One region of the Nitratidesulfovibrio sp. HK-II genome, then DNA from elsewhere that is predicted to be linked to it. Evidence: predicted binding sites of a transcription regulator. Region 1 holds the regulator's gene; each other region holds the start of a gene.
The links. The regulator sigma-54, encoded in region 1, starts transcription at its own class of promoters, with help from an activator protein. The targets are predictions, from matches to a motif close to CTGGCACGGNNNNTGCTT.

Region 1 (5,001 bases):
CGCGTCGCCGTGGCCCGCTTCAAGCACGTATTTGGCCACCGGCTCGTCCAGGCCGGACAGCGGCCGCAGGTCCGGCACGAAATAGGGGTTGGGCAGAAAGCGCAGGTCGAACACCAGGTCCGCATCGGCGGGCACGCCGTACTTGAAGCCGAAAGTGACGATGTTGATGCGCAGCGAGCGGATGCGCCCCTGGATGGTGCTCCACTTCTTCTGGATGACCCGGCGCAGGTCGTGGATGGAATAGCTGGAGGTGTCCACCACGAGGTCGGCGGTTTCGCGCACCGGGGCAAGACGCAGCCGTTCCTGCTCCAGGGCCTGTTCCAGCCCCATGCCCTCGCTTTCCAGCGGGTGCGGGCGGCGGGTGGTGGCGTAGCGCCGGTTAAGCACGGCGGGGTTGGCCTCTATGAAGACCACCGCCGGGCGCACGCCCATGCCCTGCAACCGTTCCAGCGACTTTTCCAGGTTGCGGACGAAATTGCTCTCGCGCAGGTCCATGCCCAGCACCAGCCCCTGGTAATGGGCCAGGGCCTCGCGGTTCAGGATGGTGACCATCTGCGGGGCCAGGGTGGCGGGCAGACCATCCACCGTGAAATAGCGCAAGTCTTCCAGCACGTTGAGCACGGTGCTCTTGCCCGCGCCGGAAAGCCCGGTAACGATGATGACGGGAAAGTCGGCGGCGGCCACGGGGCTGCCCGCGTCCGACGCCGTGCCGGGGGCGGGTGCGTCCGACGCCGTGGAAGCATCGGGCGTGGGTGGGTGGGAAGCCTTGGTGGGCATGGCGGACTCCTCGGGCGGGCCGGTGCCGGATGGCGTTTCGGCAGACGCGCCGCGCCGCGCGCCTGCCGATGATGTGCGCAAGGTGTTCCGCGTTACGTGGTGCGCATCAGCGCCGTGAAGGCCGCCCCGTCCGGCGCGTCGAGCATGGCGCGGCGGAACTGCGGGTCCTTCAGCAGGCGCGAGATATGGGCCAGGATGCGCAGGTGCATGCCCGCCACCTGTTCGGGAGCCAGCACCAGGAAAAAGAGATGACACGGTTTCATGTCCAGGGCGTCGAAGTCCAGCCCGGGCACGCTGCGGCCCACGGCGACGACGATGTCGCTGATGGTGGCCAGCTTGCCGTGGGGAATGGCCACCCCGTCGCCGATGCCCGTGGTGCCCAGGCCCTCGCGGTCCTGCAGCACGCCCAGCGCAACGGCGGCATCCACTTCGGGATGCCGCCGCACCACGGCCTGCACGAGTTCCGCCAGCACCTCCTTCTTGGTGCCGGCGGAGAGCTCGGGCAGGATCAGTTCATCGTGAAGATAGTCCGAAAGCCGCATGTATGACGCCTAGACGACGGGATCGATAAGGCCGAAGTCGCCGTTGCGGCGGCGGTAGATGATGTTCACGCGCTCCACTTCGGCGTTCAGGAAGACCAGGAACTCGTTGTCGCCCTGGTCCAGCTGCATGGCCGCCTCGTCCACGTGCATGGGCTTGGGGGCGAAGTGGTCGGTGCCGGTGATGGTGCGTTCGTCGCCTTCACCCACGGTGCCGAAGGTGAACACGTCGATGCCCTTGCCCAGCTTTTCGGACTGCACCGTGCGGCGGCGGTCCTTCTGCTTCTCCACCTGCTTGCGCAGCTGCGATTCCAGCTTTTCCAGCACCAGGTCGAGGGTGGCGTACATGTCTTCCGATTGCTCGACGGCCGACAGGGTGAACCCGTCGCCGGTCATCTGCACTTCAGCCTTGTGGCGGAACTTGTCGACGGAAAGGTTCACCTGCATTTCAAGGGCGGACTTGCCGACAAACCGGCCAAGCTTTTCAAGGCGACGGCGGGCGTACTTCTTCAGGTGGTCGGAGGGTTCGAAGTTCTTGAAGGTGAAAGAGATGTTCATACGCTCCTCCAGTGGTGAGAGGGGAATGCGACGCGCGTCGCGCGGCGCGCACGCTGGGGTGCGCCTGCCGGGTGCGCCGCCCTGCGCCTGGTCCGGCGCGGGGCTCTGACCGTCAGAACAGTTCCTTCCGCTTGGAAGAGGAGGGAATGTCCATGGCAGTACGATACTTCGCAACGGTCCTGCGGGCAATATTGACTTTGAGCTGTTCCTTCAGAATTTCGCCGATGCGCTCGTCGCTCAGGGGTTCCTTGGGATCTTCCTCGCCGATCAGTTTCTTGATCAGCGCCTTCACGCTCTCGGAGCCCACCTGGCTGCCGTCGTCCAGTTCCAGCGCACTGTTGAAGAAGAACTTCAACTCCATGATGCCGTGCGGCGTGGCCACGTACTTGCTGGTGGTAATGCGGCTGACCGTGGATTCGTGCATGCCGATGTCGTCGGCGATGTCCTTCAGGATGAGCGGCTTCAGGCGCGAAACCCCGTCCTCGAAAAAGCCACGCTGATACTTCACGATGGATTCCACCACCTTGTACAGCGTACGCTGGCGCTGGTACAGGCTCTTGATAAGCCACGAGGCCGAGCGCATCTTTTCCTGGAAATATTCGCGCTCGCCCGCCGAGGCCGCCGCAGCGGCAGAGCGCTCGTACATGGTGCTCAATTGCAGGTGCGGCAGGCCGTCCTCATTGAGCATGATGATGAAATCGTCGTCGTACTTGTAGACGAACACGTCGGGGCTGACGAACTGCGGGTCGCCGCCGCCGTAGCTGGCGCCGGGCATGGGGTCCAGGGTCTGGATGAGGTCCAGGTACTCCTTGAGGTCCTCCATGGTCAGGCGGAACTTGCGCAAGAGCGGCTTGTAGCGCCGCTTCTCAAGGTCTTCCAGGTGGTCGCGCACCAGTTCCACCAGCACCTTGTCGCGCGTGTAGCCCAGCATCTCTATCTGCACCAGCAGGCATTCCTGCGCGGTGCGCGCGGCCACCCCCACGGGGTCGAAGCGCTGCAGGGCGTGCAGCACCGGCTCCACCTCGCCGGGGGCCACGCCCGCCATTTCGGCGATCTCGTCGATGGTCGCATGCAGGTAGCCCGACGAGGCGATGTTGCCGATGATCACCTCGCCGATGTCCTTCTGGCGCTCGGTGAGCGCGGAAAGGCGCAACTGCCACATCAGGTGCCCTTCCAGCGAGGGCTTTGCGGCGTAGCGCGCCTCGAACGAGGTCATCTCCTCGGGCATTTCCGATTCGCGCACCGTTGACTGGCGGCTGGTGCTGGCGAAATCGCCCAGGTAATCCTCCCAGTCGGCCTCGCGGGCAATATCGCGGTCGTAGGCGACATCCGCCGCCGCTTCGGGGGCGGCGTCCCGCTGGTCGGGGGCTTCGGACTGCGGCCCCTCGTCCTGCGCTTCCTCCAGGAACGGGTTTTCCAGCAGCTCCTGCTGCACCGTCTCGACAAGCTCAAGCCGCGAAAGCTGCAGCAGCCGGATGGCCTGTTGCAGTTGCGGCGTCATCACCAATTGCTGGGTGAGCTTGAGCTGTTGCCTGAGTTCCAATGCCATGCGTGGACGACCCCTATGCACCAAACGTTGAGGGCGAGCAAGATGACGACGCAACGCGGGGTGCGACGTCAAGCAAGAAACGGCCCACTGTGGAAATGTGTTCCCTTCCCCAAGAGGTTAGGGAAACCATGCCATAGAAGCAAAAAGTATGCAACCGCTGTCGCCATTTCGCCGGATACCCCCGGAGGGATGCCCCGCACCCCGGCGGCAGGCACGAAAAAGGCGCCCCCCGCGATGCGGAAGGCGCCGTGAATGCGGCAAAAATGCAAATGGAGCTAGAGCGAGAATCCCTCGCCCAGATACACGTCGCGCGCGCGCGGGTTGTCCACGATGTGCGCGGGGGTGCCCTCCAGGATCACTTCGCCCTGGTGGACCAGGTAGGCCCTGTCGCAGATATGCAGGGTTTCCCGCACGTTGTGGTCGGAGATGAGCACACCGATGCCCCGGTCGCGCAGGCCGGTGATCAGTTGCTGGATGTCGTCCACCGCCAGCGGGTCGATGCCCGCGAACGGTTCGTCCAGCAGGATGAACTTGGGCTCGCGGATCATGGACCGCGCGATCTCCAGCCGCCGCCGCTCGCCGCCGGACAGGTGCATGGCCACGGAATCCGCCAGATGGCTGATGCCGAAGTCGGCCATCAGCATGTCCGACCGCTCCTGCTGCCTGGCCCTGGAAAGCCCGGTGTGCTCAAGGATGATCTGAAGATTCTGGCGCACCGTGAGCCGACGAAAGATGGAACTTTCCTGCGGCAGATAGCTCAACCCCACCCGGGCCCGCTCGTGCAGGGGCCAGTCGGCGATGTCGCGGCCGTCAAGCTCCACGCGCCCCGCGGTCGGCTTGATGATGCCGATGAGCATGTAGAACGTGGTGGTCTTGCCCGCGCCGTTGGGGCCAAGCAGCCCCACGGTCTCGCCCTGCGACACGGAAAGGGACACGCCGCGCACCACCTCGCGCTGGCCGAACTGCTTGTGCAGGTCCTCCCCGCGCAGCACCGAGCTCACTGGGCCGCCCCCGAGGGTTTGGCGGCGTCCTTGCCGTCATCCTTGCCGTTGTCCTTGGACTCGCCGAGGGGATTCACGTCGCCCGACGAGGTGAACACCGCCTGCACCCGCTTTGCGCCGGAACCGCGCACTTCGCTGCGGTTCTCGCGGGTGTAGAAGGTGATGACCTCGCCCTTGATGCTGTTGTCGCCCTCGTGCAGCACGGGGTTGCCTTCCATGACCATGACGGCGTTGTCCACGGTGTAGGTGGCCTTCTCGCATTCGCCGGTGCGGTTCTCGCGCTTCATGCGCACGTTGCGTTCGGCCACGATGCGGTCGATCTCGCCCGCGTCCATCCCCGACACTCCGGGCTGGCCCGATTGGCCCTGCGCGGCGTCTCCCGCCGTGTCGGCCTTGCCGGGCTTGGCCGACTTCTTCTTGAGATGCAGGGTAATGCGCTCGGCCCACATCTCGAAGTCCGGGCGCTGCACGTACACGGTGCCCTCGAAGATCACCACCTGGCCCTTGGCGTCGTACTGCATGCGGTCCGACTTGACGGCCGTGGGCACGTCGCGCCGCACGGGGGAGGGGGACTTGG
Region 2 (5,001 bases), 420 kb from region 1:
CAGGGTGCGCGCGGCGCGTTCCGCCCCGGCGTCGCCGGTGAGGGGGTGGATGACCTCGTGGTGCAGCAGGGCGCCCTGCCCATCCAGGCAGACCAGCTTGGCCCCGGTGCGCCAGCCGGGGTCCAGCGCCAGCACGCGGCGGCCGCCCAGCGGCGGGGCCATGATCAGTTCGCGCAGGTTGGTGGCGAACACGCCGATGGCCTGCGCCTCGGCCCGTTCGCGCAGGGCCGTGCGCAGCTCGTTTTCCAGCGAGGGGGCCAGCAGGCGCTTCCAGGCGTCGGCAAGGGCAGCGTCCACCTGCCCGGCGGCGGTTTCCGGCCGGGGTGCGGGACCGTTTCCGGCGATGTTCGCGCGGCGGCGCAGGGCGTCCAGCGCGTCGGCGTCCTCGGGGCGCACGGTCACGGACAGGAACCCCTCGCGCTCGCCGCGCAGCATGGCCAGCAGTCGGTGCGAGGGCATGGCGGCGGCGCGCTCCTCGTGGCCGAACCAGTCGGCGTAGGTGGCCCCTTCCGCTTCCTTGCCTGGCACGGCCTTGGCGCGCAGCGCTGCGCGACGGGCGAACAGTTCGCGCAGCGCGCCGCGCAGGGGGGCGGATTCGGCGAAATTCTCGGCCAGGATGTCGCGCGCGCCGGCCAGGGCGGCCTCCACGTCGGGCACGGCCAGTTCCGGGTCCGTCGCGTGCGGGGTGACATGCGCGGCGGCCAGCGCGCGGGCGTCGGCCATGGGTTTTGCCGCGCGCAGCGCCTCGGCCAGCGGGGCCAGGCCGCGCTTGCGGGCCTTTTCCGCGCGGGTGACGCGCTTGGGGCGGTAGGGCAGGTACACGTCTTCCAGCGCGGTGAGGGTGGAAGCGCCCGCCACGGCCCCGGCCAGTTGCGGGGTAAGCAGCCCGCGTTCCTCCAGCGAGGCCAGCACGGCGGCGCGGCGCTTGTCCAGTTCGCGCGCCTTTTCCAGCGCGTCGCGCACGGCGGCCACCTGCACCTCGTCCAGGCTGCCCGTGGCCTCCTTGCGGTAGCGGGCGATGAACGGAATGGTCGCGCCTTCGTCCAGCAGGGCGATGACGGCGGCCACGCCGGGCGCGGGCAGCGCCAGCGCGGCGGCCAGCGCGTTCGGCGCGGCGGCGGTGGGGCAGGGCGTGGCGGCGGGCGTGCGGGGGGAGGCTGTGGCTTCTGCTGTCACGGGAGATTCCTGTTGTTGTCCTGTGGAGGACGATGTAAGCATGTGATTACGTCCATGGATTGAACCATCGGTGCAGCGGAACCGTCCTTAACCATGAAGGAGGCATGCCATGAGCCACACCGAAGCCGATCTGCCCGCCGTCATCCACGAAGCGGAGTTCGTCATCCTGTCCGACGGCACCCAGGTGCGCTACGAGGAAAGCGGCGGCGCGCGCGACGTGTTCGTCAACGACGAATGGAGCGCCCGCGCCACTCTGTTCCCCGGTTCGGACTACTGTCTCGAAACCGGGGGCTGCACCTACATGCTGACCGCCACCGACGATGGGCTGCGCGTGGAAAAAAGCTAGGGCCGGGGCACCCGGCGGGGTGCCGGAATGTGCAGTGGGGCCGCGCGGTGCGCGGCCCTTCGTGTTGGCGGGGCGGTCTGCGGCAGCGCGGCCCGAAGGTTCGGCGGCGGCTAGTTGGCCGGGCCCCGGCCGCGCGCGGTGAGCCGGGCGCGCAGGTATGCCCCCAGCAGCGCCCCGGCATCTTCCTGTCCGCCTTCGCCCTGCGACAGGCCCAGGGCATGCAGGTCTTCGGCAACCTGGCGTTCCATCTTTTCCGATTCCATGAACATCACGTAGACCAGCGCGAGGGTGGCGTCGTTGTCCGCGCCGCCGTCGCACATGGCCGCCAGGTGCTCGTGGGGCACGGTTTCCTGCAGGCGGTCCGCGAACATGGCCGCCCACTTGCCGTACAGCGATTCCGGCAGGTGGGGCACCATGGCCGAAAGCGCGCGCGCACCCCGCTCGTCCATGTCGGGCATGGTCACGGCCATGAATTCCTCCAGGGCTTCGCTGCGGCGTTCCGTGTCACGCGAGAGGTGGCGCAGCACCGTGGCGATGACGTGGGCACGGGCTGCTTCGGGCGAGAGGGGCGCTGCGGACATGGCGTTCTCCTGAAAGGGGCTGGATGCGTGCGGGGCTGTGCCGTCAATCTGTTCCGTACCGTTCGGGGCGTGCAGACCCAATCCGGCCATGCCCGGCGTATCCGGCAACGACCGCCACGGGGACGGGCACGCGACGAAGTGGCGCAGCCTAGCGCACCCCGCCCTGCCGCGCAAGGCGCATGCGGGTCGTGGCGGGTGTCGTCATGTCGAAGATAATCGTTGCAATTTCATTGAGTTGCAACATGGATGCGCGAAACGATAAAACGGCCCCGCGTGAACGGAGCCGTTTTGTCGTTTTTGTAAATCCTCATTCTTTCGCACGGTCCGCTTCGTGTCGGGGCATGCTGGCCGCCCGTTTTGCGTTGCAGGGGAGGACAGGCACGCGGCCGCTAGGCGGGAGAGGGGCGTGGGCACCCCGAAGGGCCGCTACAGCGCGGCGCGCACCGCCGCCAGCGCGGCCTCGTAGTTGGGTTCGTGGCTCACTTCGGGCACGATTTCGGTGTAGGTGACCTTGCCCGACCGGTCCACCACGAAGATGGCGCGGGTCAGCAGGCGCAGTTCCTTGATCACTATGCCGTAGGCGGACCCGAAGGCCAGGTCGCGGTGGTCGGACAGGGTTTCCAGCGCGTCCACGCCGGCGGCCCCGCACCAGCGGGCCTGGGCGAAGGGCAGGTCGCAGCTGATGGTCAGGATGCGCACGTCCGCTCCCAGGCGGGTGGCTTCCTGGTTGAACCTGCGGGTTTCCATGTCGCATACGCCGGTGTCCAGCGAGGGTACGGCGGAGATGAGCAGAACCTTGCCCGTGTAGTCGGCCAGGGTGCGCGGGGACAGGTCGTTGGCCAGCGCGGAAAAGCCGGGGGCCTTGTCGCCCGCGGCCACGGGGGAGCCGGTAAGGGTGAGGGGCGTGCCTCTGAAGGTGATGATGCCGGTACGGTCCATGGGTATCCGCCTCCTGCGGAAGATGGTTCGGAAGGGTCGCCTCGCGATGGGCGAGGAGCCTTGGCGTTCCGCCACGGCGGAGCCGGGCGGCGGCTGCGTGCCCACGCGCCTGCGGCTGGCGGCGGGGCACGGCGGTTTCATCAAGGCATACCACAATGGCGCGGGCATGGAAACCTGAGTGGGATGAATTTCCGCTCCATACTGCAAAAATGTCTGTTTTTACAAAAAAGGAACCGTGTCTGTTTTTAGTGTTACCAAAATGGAAAATTGCGTGAATATCCGGTTTTTGCAACAGGCTGAATTCATTGGGGCAGACCATTTTGTAGGCAGTGGCACGCTCCTTGCCTTTACAGGGGCATGGTTCGGGTTTGCCCCTGTCCGTTCGGTCCGGCAGGGGGTGTACGTCAACTTTTCGAGGAGGTTCACATGAACGCGGCGGATACCGCCTTCATCCTGGTCTGCTCCGCTCTGGTCATGTTCATGACCCCGGGGCTCGCCCTGTTCTACGGGGGGCTCGTGCGTGCGCGCAACGTGCTTTCCACCACCATGCACAGTTTCATTCTCGTGGGCGTGGCCAGCATCGTCTGGGCGGTCATCGGCTACACGCTGGCGTTCGGCCCCGACATCGGCGGGGTCATCGGCGGGCTCGATTTCGCCTTCCTGAACGGCGTGGGCATGGAACCCAGCGAGACGGTCACCAACATCCCGCACCTGCTGTTCATGGTGTTCCAGTGCATGTTTGCGGTGATCACCCCCGCGCTCATTTCCGGCGCCTACGCCGAACGCATCCGCTTCCGCGCCATGCTGCTGTTCTCCGTGCTGTGGCTGGTGGTGGTGTACGCCCCCATGGCCCACTGGGTGTGGGGCGGCGGCTGGATGTTCGGCATTGGCGCGCTTGACTTCGCTGGCGGCGCCGTGGTGCACATGAGCTCCGCCGCCGCCGCCCTGGCCGCCGCCCACGTGCTGGGCCGCCGCCACGGCTACGGCCGCGAGCCCTTCGTGCCCCACAACCTGCCCATGACCGTGCTTGGCGCGGGCATCCTGTGGTTCGGCTGGTTCGGCTTCAACGCGGGCAGCGCCCTTGCCGCCAACGGCCTTGCCGCCAACGCCTTCGTCACCACCCACCTGTGCGCCGCTGCCGCCGCCGTCAGCTGGATGGCCGCCGAATGGCTGCACAGCGGCAAGCCCACCACCCTTGGCGCGGCTTCCGGCGCGGTGGCCGGTCTTGTGGTCATCACCCCGGCCGCCGGGTTCGTGGCCCCCATGCCCGCCATCATCATGGGTCTCATCGGCGGCGCCCTGTGCTACGGCGGCGTGCTGATGAAGCATGTCTTCAAGTACGACGACGCCCTTGACGTGGTGGGCGTGCATGGCGTGGGCGGCACCTTCGGCGCGCTGGCCACCGGCATCTTTGCCTCCAGTGCCGTGAACACGGCCTCCGGCCTGCTCGAAGGCAACCCCTCGCAGCTCTGGATCCAGTTCATCTCCGTGGTCGCCACCTGGCTGTTCTGCTACGTGGCCAGCCGTATCCTGTTCCATGTCGTTGATGCCCTCGTGGGCCTGCGCGCGGACGTGGAATCGGAAGTGGCGGGCCTCGACGTCAGCGAGCACAACGAAACGGGCTACCAGCTCTAGGCTTGCCGCTGCCGCCGTTGTCGCCTAAAAGGCGGAAGGGGTTATCCCTTCCCTGAACACGAACCGAGCTTCAGGATGGACATCATGAAGAAACTTGAGATCATCATTCGCCCGTTCAAGCTGGACGAGGTGAAGGAGACGCTGGCCGGACTCGACGTGAAGGGCATGACCGTCACGGAAGTGAAGGGCTTCGGCCGCCAGCGCGGCCACAAGGAAGTGTACCGGGGCGCGGAATACCAGGTGGATTTCATGCCCAAGGTCAAGATCGAGGTGGTGGTGGATGACGGACAGGTGAAGGCCGTCACCGACGCCGTGGTCAAGGCC
Region 3 (5,001 bases), 1.9 Mb from region 1:
TCCGGCTCTCCCCGTCGCGGCCCGAGGTCATCATCCTGACCGGCGAGGGCGACCCCGACGGCGCGGAACTGGCCATCCAGGGCGGTGTGTGGGACTATCTGGTCAAGCCCTCGCCCATCAAGCAGACCACCCTCACCCTGCACCGGGCCCTGCAGTACCGCGAAGAAAAGCTGTCGCGCGGCGAGGCCCCCGCCGTGGCGCTGGACCTGGACGGCGTGGTGGGCACCAGCCCCTCCATGCGCCAGTGTTTCGACCTGGTGGCGCATGCCGCCTCGTCCGACGCCAACGTGCTGGTCACCGGAGAGACGGGCACCGGCAAGGAACTTTTCGCCCGCACCATCCACCGCAACAGCACCCGCCGCGCCGGCCACTTCGTGGTGGTGGACTGTGCCGCGCTGACCGAAAGCCTGGTGGAATCCACCCTGTTCGGGCACCGCAAGGGGGCCTTCACCAGCGCCCTCGCCGACCGCGACGGGCTGGTCAAGCTGGCCGACGGCGGCACCCTGTTCCTGGACGAAGTGGGCGAGATGCCCCTGTCCATCCAGCGCTCTTTCCTGCGCTTTCTGCAGGAACGCACCTTCCGCCCGGTGGGCGGCACGCAGGAGATAAAGAGCGACTTCCGGCTCATCTCCGCCACCAACCGCGACCTGGACGCCATGGTGGAGCGCGGCGAATTCCGCAAGGACCTGCTGTTCCGCCTGAAGACCGTGCACGTGGAGCTGCCCCCGCTGCGCAGCAGGCCGGAAGACCTGAAGCCGCTCGCCATCTACCACGTCAACCGGCTGTGCGAGCAGTACGGCGTGCCCCACAAGGGCTTCTCGCCAGACTTCTTCCAGCAGCTGGCCCAGTACGACTGGCCGGGCAACGTGCGCGAGCTGTACAACGTGCTGGAGCGCTCGTTCGTCATTTCGGGGCTGGAAAGCGTGCTCTACGCGCTGCACCTGCCCCAGGACATCCGCATCAAGATCACCCGCGCCGCCATCGCCCGCCCCGCCACGGGCGAAGTCGGCATCGGGAGCGAATCCGCCACCCACCCCTCCGCCGCCGACGGCAACGGCGACGGAACCGGCGGTGGCCCCGGCGGCGGAGAGGACATGGTGCCTCCCGCCCAGCGCGCCGACGCGCTCGGGGCCGCCTTCACCAGCCCCTTGCCGCCGCTCAAGGGCTTCAAGCGTCTCATGGAGCGCAAGTACCTTGAAATCCTCATCGGGCAGACGCGAGGCAACCTGCAGGAGATGCTGGACGTCTCCGGCCTGTCGCGCTCGCATTTCTATGCCCTGCTGAAAAAGAATAATATGTCGCTGTAAACGGGCCGGGGTAACCTGCGGGAGCATCCCTCCGGCGGGTGTCCTACCTTTCGGACGAGGCCCCCTCGCCCGCTCCGCCATCCGGTTTTTCGGACGCGCGGCGGATTTCGCCCCGATGAACCGTTTGACCATTCAAACCGGCGGCGTTAGGCTCCTTTCCCGCCCTTCGCCAGCCCGGACCCCCCATGCGCCGCAACGTCGGCCGTCCGGTTTTTCGGACCAGACGTCGACGTCAGTTTCACAAGACGACTTTATACTTCAACAATCCAAGGAGGATGCAGCCGACGTATCAGCGTAACGGAACTGGCACACTTCTTGTTGTTGCGTAGGGGCCACAGCCTGTCCCGCGCGGAGCAAGGCCGCCCGATATCCGGGCCCGCCACTCTGCCCGCGCCGCCCGCCCCGCTCGCCCGGATCATCCAGATCATCCGGAGCGCCTGAATCACAAGGGGCAGGGGGGCAGGCCTCGGCCGCCCACGCGACACCAACGGCCGCCAGCGGCAGCAAAACGCGCCGCAAGGGCCGGCATGACGAGGCACGATTCCGAGTCAATGCCCACGGACCGCGCCGCAAGGCACGGCTGATCTTTCACCCCCCGCTTCAAGGTTAGCAATCCAAGGAGAGATCAATGGCCAAGAAAATGAAGACCATGGACGGCAACACCGCTGCCGCGTACGTCGCCTACGCGCTCAGCGACACCGCCGCCATCTACCCCATCACCCCTTCGTCCAACATGGGCGAATCGGCGGACGAATGGGCCGCCCAGGGCAAGAAGAACCTTTTCGGACAGACGGTATCCGTCCGCCAGCTGCAGTCCGAAGCGGGCGCCGCGGGCGCCGTGCACGGCTCGCTGGCCGCTGGCGCGCTGACCTCCACCTTCACCGCCTCGCAGGGCCTCTTGCTGATGATCCCGAACATGTACAAGATCGCCGGTGAACTGCTTCCCGGCGTCTTTCATGTTTCGGCCCGCGCGCTGGCCTCGCACGCGCTGTCCATTTTCGGCGACCACCAGGACGTCATGGCCGCTCGCCAGACCGGCTTCGCCTTCCTGAACTCCAACTCGGTGCAGGAAGCCATGGACATGGCCCTGGTGGCCCACCTGGCCTCCATCGAGTCCAGCGTGCCGTTCTGTCACTTCTTCGACGGCTTCCGCACCTCGCACGAACTGCAGAAGATCGAAGTCATCGAATACGACGACATGAAGAAGCTGGTGAACTGGGAAAAGGTGGAAGCCTTCCGCCAGAACGCCATGAACCCGGAACACCCGCACATCCGCGGCACCGCGCAGAACCCGGACATCTACTTCCAGGCGCGTGAAGCCTGCAACTCGTTCTACAACGCCGTGCCCGGCATCGTTTCGAACTACATGAAGAAGGTCGGCGAGATCACCGGCCGTTCCTACAAGCTGTTCGACTACGTGGGCCACCCCGAAGCCGAGCGCGTGATCATCGCCATGGGTTCCGCCTGCGAAACCATCGAAGAAGTGGTCAACTTCCTGAACGCCAAGGGCGAGCGCGTGGGCCTGATCAAGGTGCGCCTGTACCGTCCGTTCTCCATCGACCACATGCTGTCGGTGCTGCCCGCCACCGCCGACACCATCACCGTGCTCGACCGCACCAAGGAACCCGGCTCGCTGGGCGAACCGCTGTACCTTGACGTGTGTACTGCCTTCATGGAGCGCGGCGAAATGCCCAAGCTCCTGGCCGGCCGCTACGGCCTGGGCTCCAAGGAATTCACCCCGGCCATGGCCAAGGCCGTGTACGACAACATGAAGGTCGTCGGCCCCAAGAACCACTTCACCGTGGGCATCATCGACGACGTCACCGACACCTCGCTTGAAGTGACCGAGGGCGTGGACACCGTGCCCACCGGCACCGTGCAGTGCAAGTTCTTCGGCCTTGGCGCCGACGGCACCGTGGGCGCCAACAAGCAGGCCATCAAGATCATCGGCGACAACACCGGCATGTACGCCCAGGGCTACTTCGCCTACGACTCCAAGAAGTCAGGCGGCTTCACCGTGTCGCACCTGCGCTTCGGCAACAGCCCCATCCAGTCCACCTACCTGGTCAACAGCGCCGACTACATCGCCTGCCACAAGTCGGCCTACGTGCACCAGTACGACGTGCTCGACGGCATCAAGACCGGCGGCACCTTCGTGCTGAACTCGCACTGGAACAGCGTGGCCGACATGGAGAAGGAACTGCCCGCCTCCATGCTGCGCACCATCGCCCGCAAGAAGCTGAAGTTCTACAACGTGGACGCCGTGAAGGTCGCCACCGAAGTGGGCCTTGGCGGGCGCATCAACATGATCATGCAGACCGCGTTCTTCAAGCTGTCCAGCGTGATTCCCTTCGAGCAGGCCGTGGCGCTGCTGAAGGACTCCATCCACAAGGCCTACGGCAAGAAGGGCGAAAAGATCGTGGCCATGAACGTGGCCGCCGTTGACAAGGCCATCGAGGCCGTCACCGAGATCAAGTACCCCGAAGCCTGGGCCACCGCCGCCGACGCCCCCTCGGCCGCCTCGGCCGACCCCGACTTCATCACCAACGTGGTGCGTCCCATCCTGGCCCAGCAGGGCGACAAGCTGCCGGTCTCGGCCTTCGAGCCCGACGGCCTGTTCCCGGTGGGCACCTCCGCCTTCGAAAAGCGCGGCGTGGCCATCACCGTGCCCGAATGGCTGTCCGAAAACTGCATCCAGTGCAACCAGTGCTCGTTCGTGTGCCCGCACGCGGCCATCCGCCCCATCCTGGCCTCCGATGACGAACTGGCCGGCGCGCCCGCCTCGTTCGTGGCCATCGAAGCCAAAGGCAAGGAACTGAACGGCCTGAAGTACCGCATGCAGGTCTACGCGCAGGACTGCATGGGCTGCGGCTCGTGCGCCGACGTGTGCCCGGCCAAGAACAAGGCCCTGGTCATGAAGCCCATCGAAACCCAGATGGCCGACCAGGTTGCCAACCTTGCCTACGCCGACGCCAACATCGCCATCAAGGACGACCTGATGGCCCGCGACAGCCTGAAGGGCTCGCAGTTCCAGCAGCCGCTGATGGAATTCTCCGGCGCTTGCGCGGGCTGCGGCGAAACCCCCTACGTCAAGCTGCTCACCCAGATGTTCGGCGAACGCATGGTGGTGGCCAACGCCACCGGCTGCTCGTCCATCTGGGGCGCTTCCGCCCCCACCACGCCGTACACCACCAACAAGGACGGTCACGGCCCGGCCTGGGGCAACTCGCTGTTCGAAGACGCCGCCGAATTCGGCTTCGGCATGAGCATGGCCTACACCCAGCGCCGCGCGAAGCTCGCCGACGTGGTGACCGAGGCCCTTTCGCTGGATCTCGCCGACGACCTGAAGGCCGCCCTGAAGGGCTGGCTGGACAACAAGGACGACGCCGAAGGCTCCAAGAAGTACGGCGAGGAAATCCTTGGCCTGCTGGGCGGCTCCGACGACCATCCGCTGCTGGACGAGCTGTGGCACATGAGCGACCTGTTCACCAAGAAGTCCGTGTGGATCTTCGGCGGTGACGGGTGGGCCTACGACATCGGCTACGGCGGCGTGGACCACGTGCTGGCCAGCGGCGAGGACATCAACATCCTGGTCATGGACACCGAAGTGTACTCCAACACCGGCGGCCAGGCCTCCAAGGCCACCCCGCTGGGCTCCATCGCCAAGTTCGCCGCCTCGGGCAAGAAGACCGCC

Region 2: a site for sigma-54 is predicted at 3,372-3,389, ahead of RVX_RS06145 (ammonium transporter). Genes of this name have one in related genera too.
Region 3: a site for sigma-54 is predicted at 1,879-1,896, ahead of nifJ (pyruvate:ferredoxin (flavodoxin) oxidoreductase). Genes of this name have one in related genera too.

What each region holds. Positions count from the first base shown of each region.
Region 1 covers NZ_AP036014.1:1,949,530-1,954,530, reverse strand. Annotated here, with positions in the region: gene rapZ (RNase adapter RapZ) at 1-777, opposite strand, end outside; gene RVX_RS07880 (PTS sugar transporter subunit IIA) at 870-1,319, opposite strand; gene hpf (ribosome hibernation-promoting factor, HPF/YfiA family) at 1,329-1,874, opposite strand; gene rpoN (RNA polymerase factor sigma-54) at 1,987-3,423, opposite strand; gene lptB (LPS export ABC transporter ATP-binding protein) at 3,699-4,424, opposite strand; gene RVX_RS07860 (LptA/OstA family protein) at 4,421-5,001, opposite strand, start outside.
Region 2 covers NZ_AP036014.1:1,526,924-1,531,924, forward strand. Annotated here, with positions in the region: gene RVX_RS06120 (Tex family protein) at 1-1,176, opposite strand, end outside; gene RVX_RS06125 (hypothetical protein) at 1,286-1,522, shown strand; gene RVX_RS06130 (hypothetical protein) at 1,633-2,103, opposite strand; gene tpx (thiol peroxidase) at 2,530-3,042, opposite strand; gene RVX_RS06140 (hypothetical protein) at 3,089-3,220, shown strand; gene RVX_RS06145 (ammonium transporter) at 3,469-4,677, shown strand; gene RVX_RS06150 (P-II family nitrogen regulator) at 4,762-5,001, shown strand, end outside.
Region 3 covers NZ_AP036014.1:3,842,490-3,847,490, forward strand. Annotated here, with positions in the region: gene RVX_RS16160 (sigma-54-dependent transcriptional regulator) at 1-1,307, shown strand, start outside; gene nifJ (pyruvate:ferredoxin (flavodoxin) oxidoreductase) at 1,936-5,001, shown strand, end outside.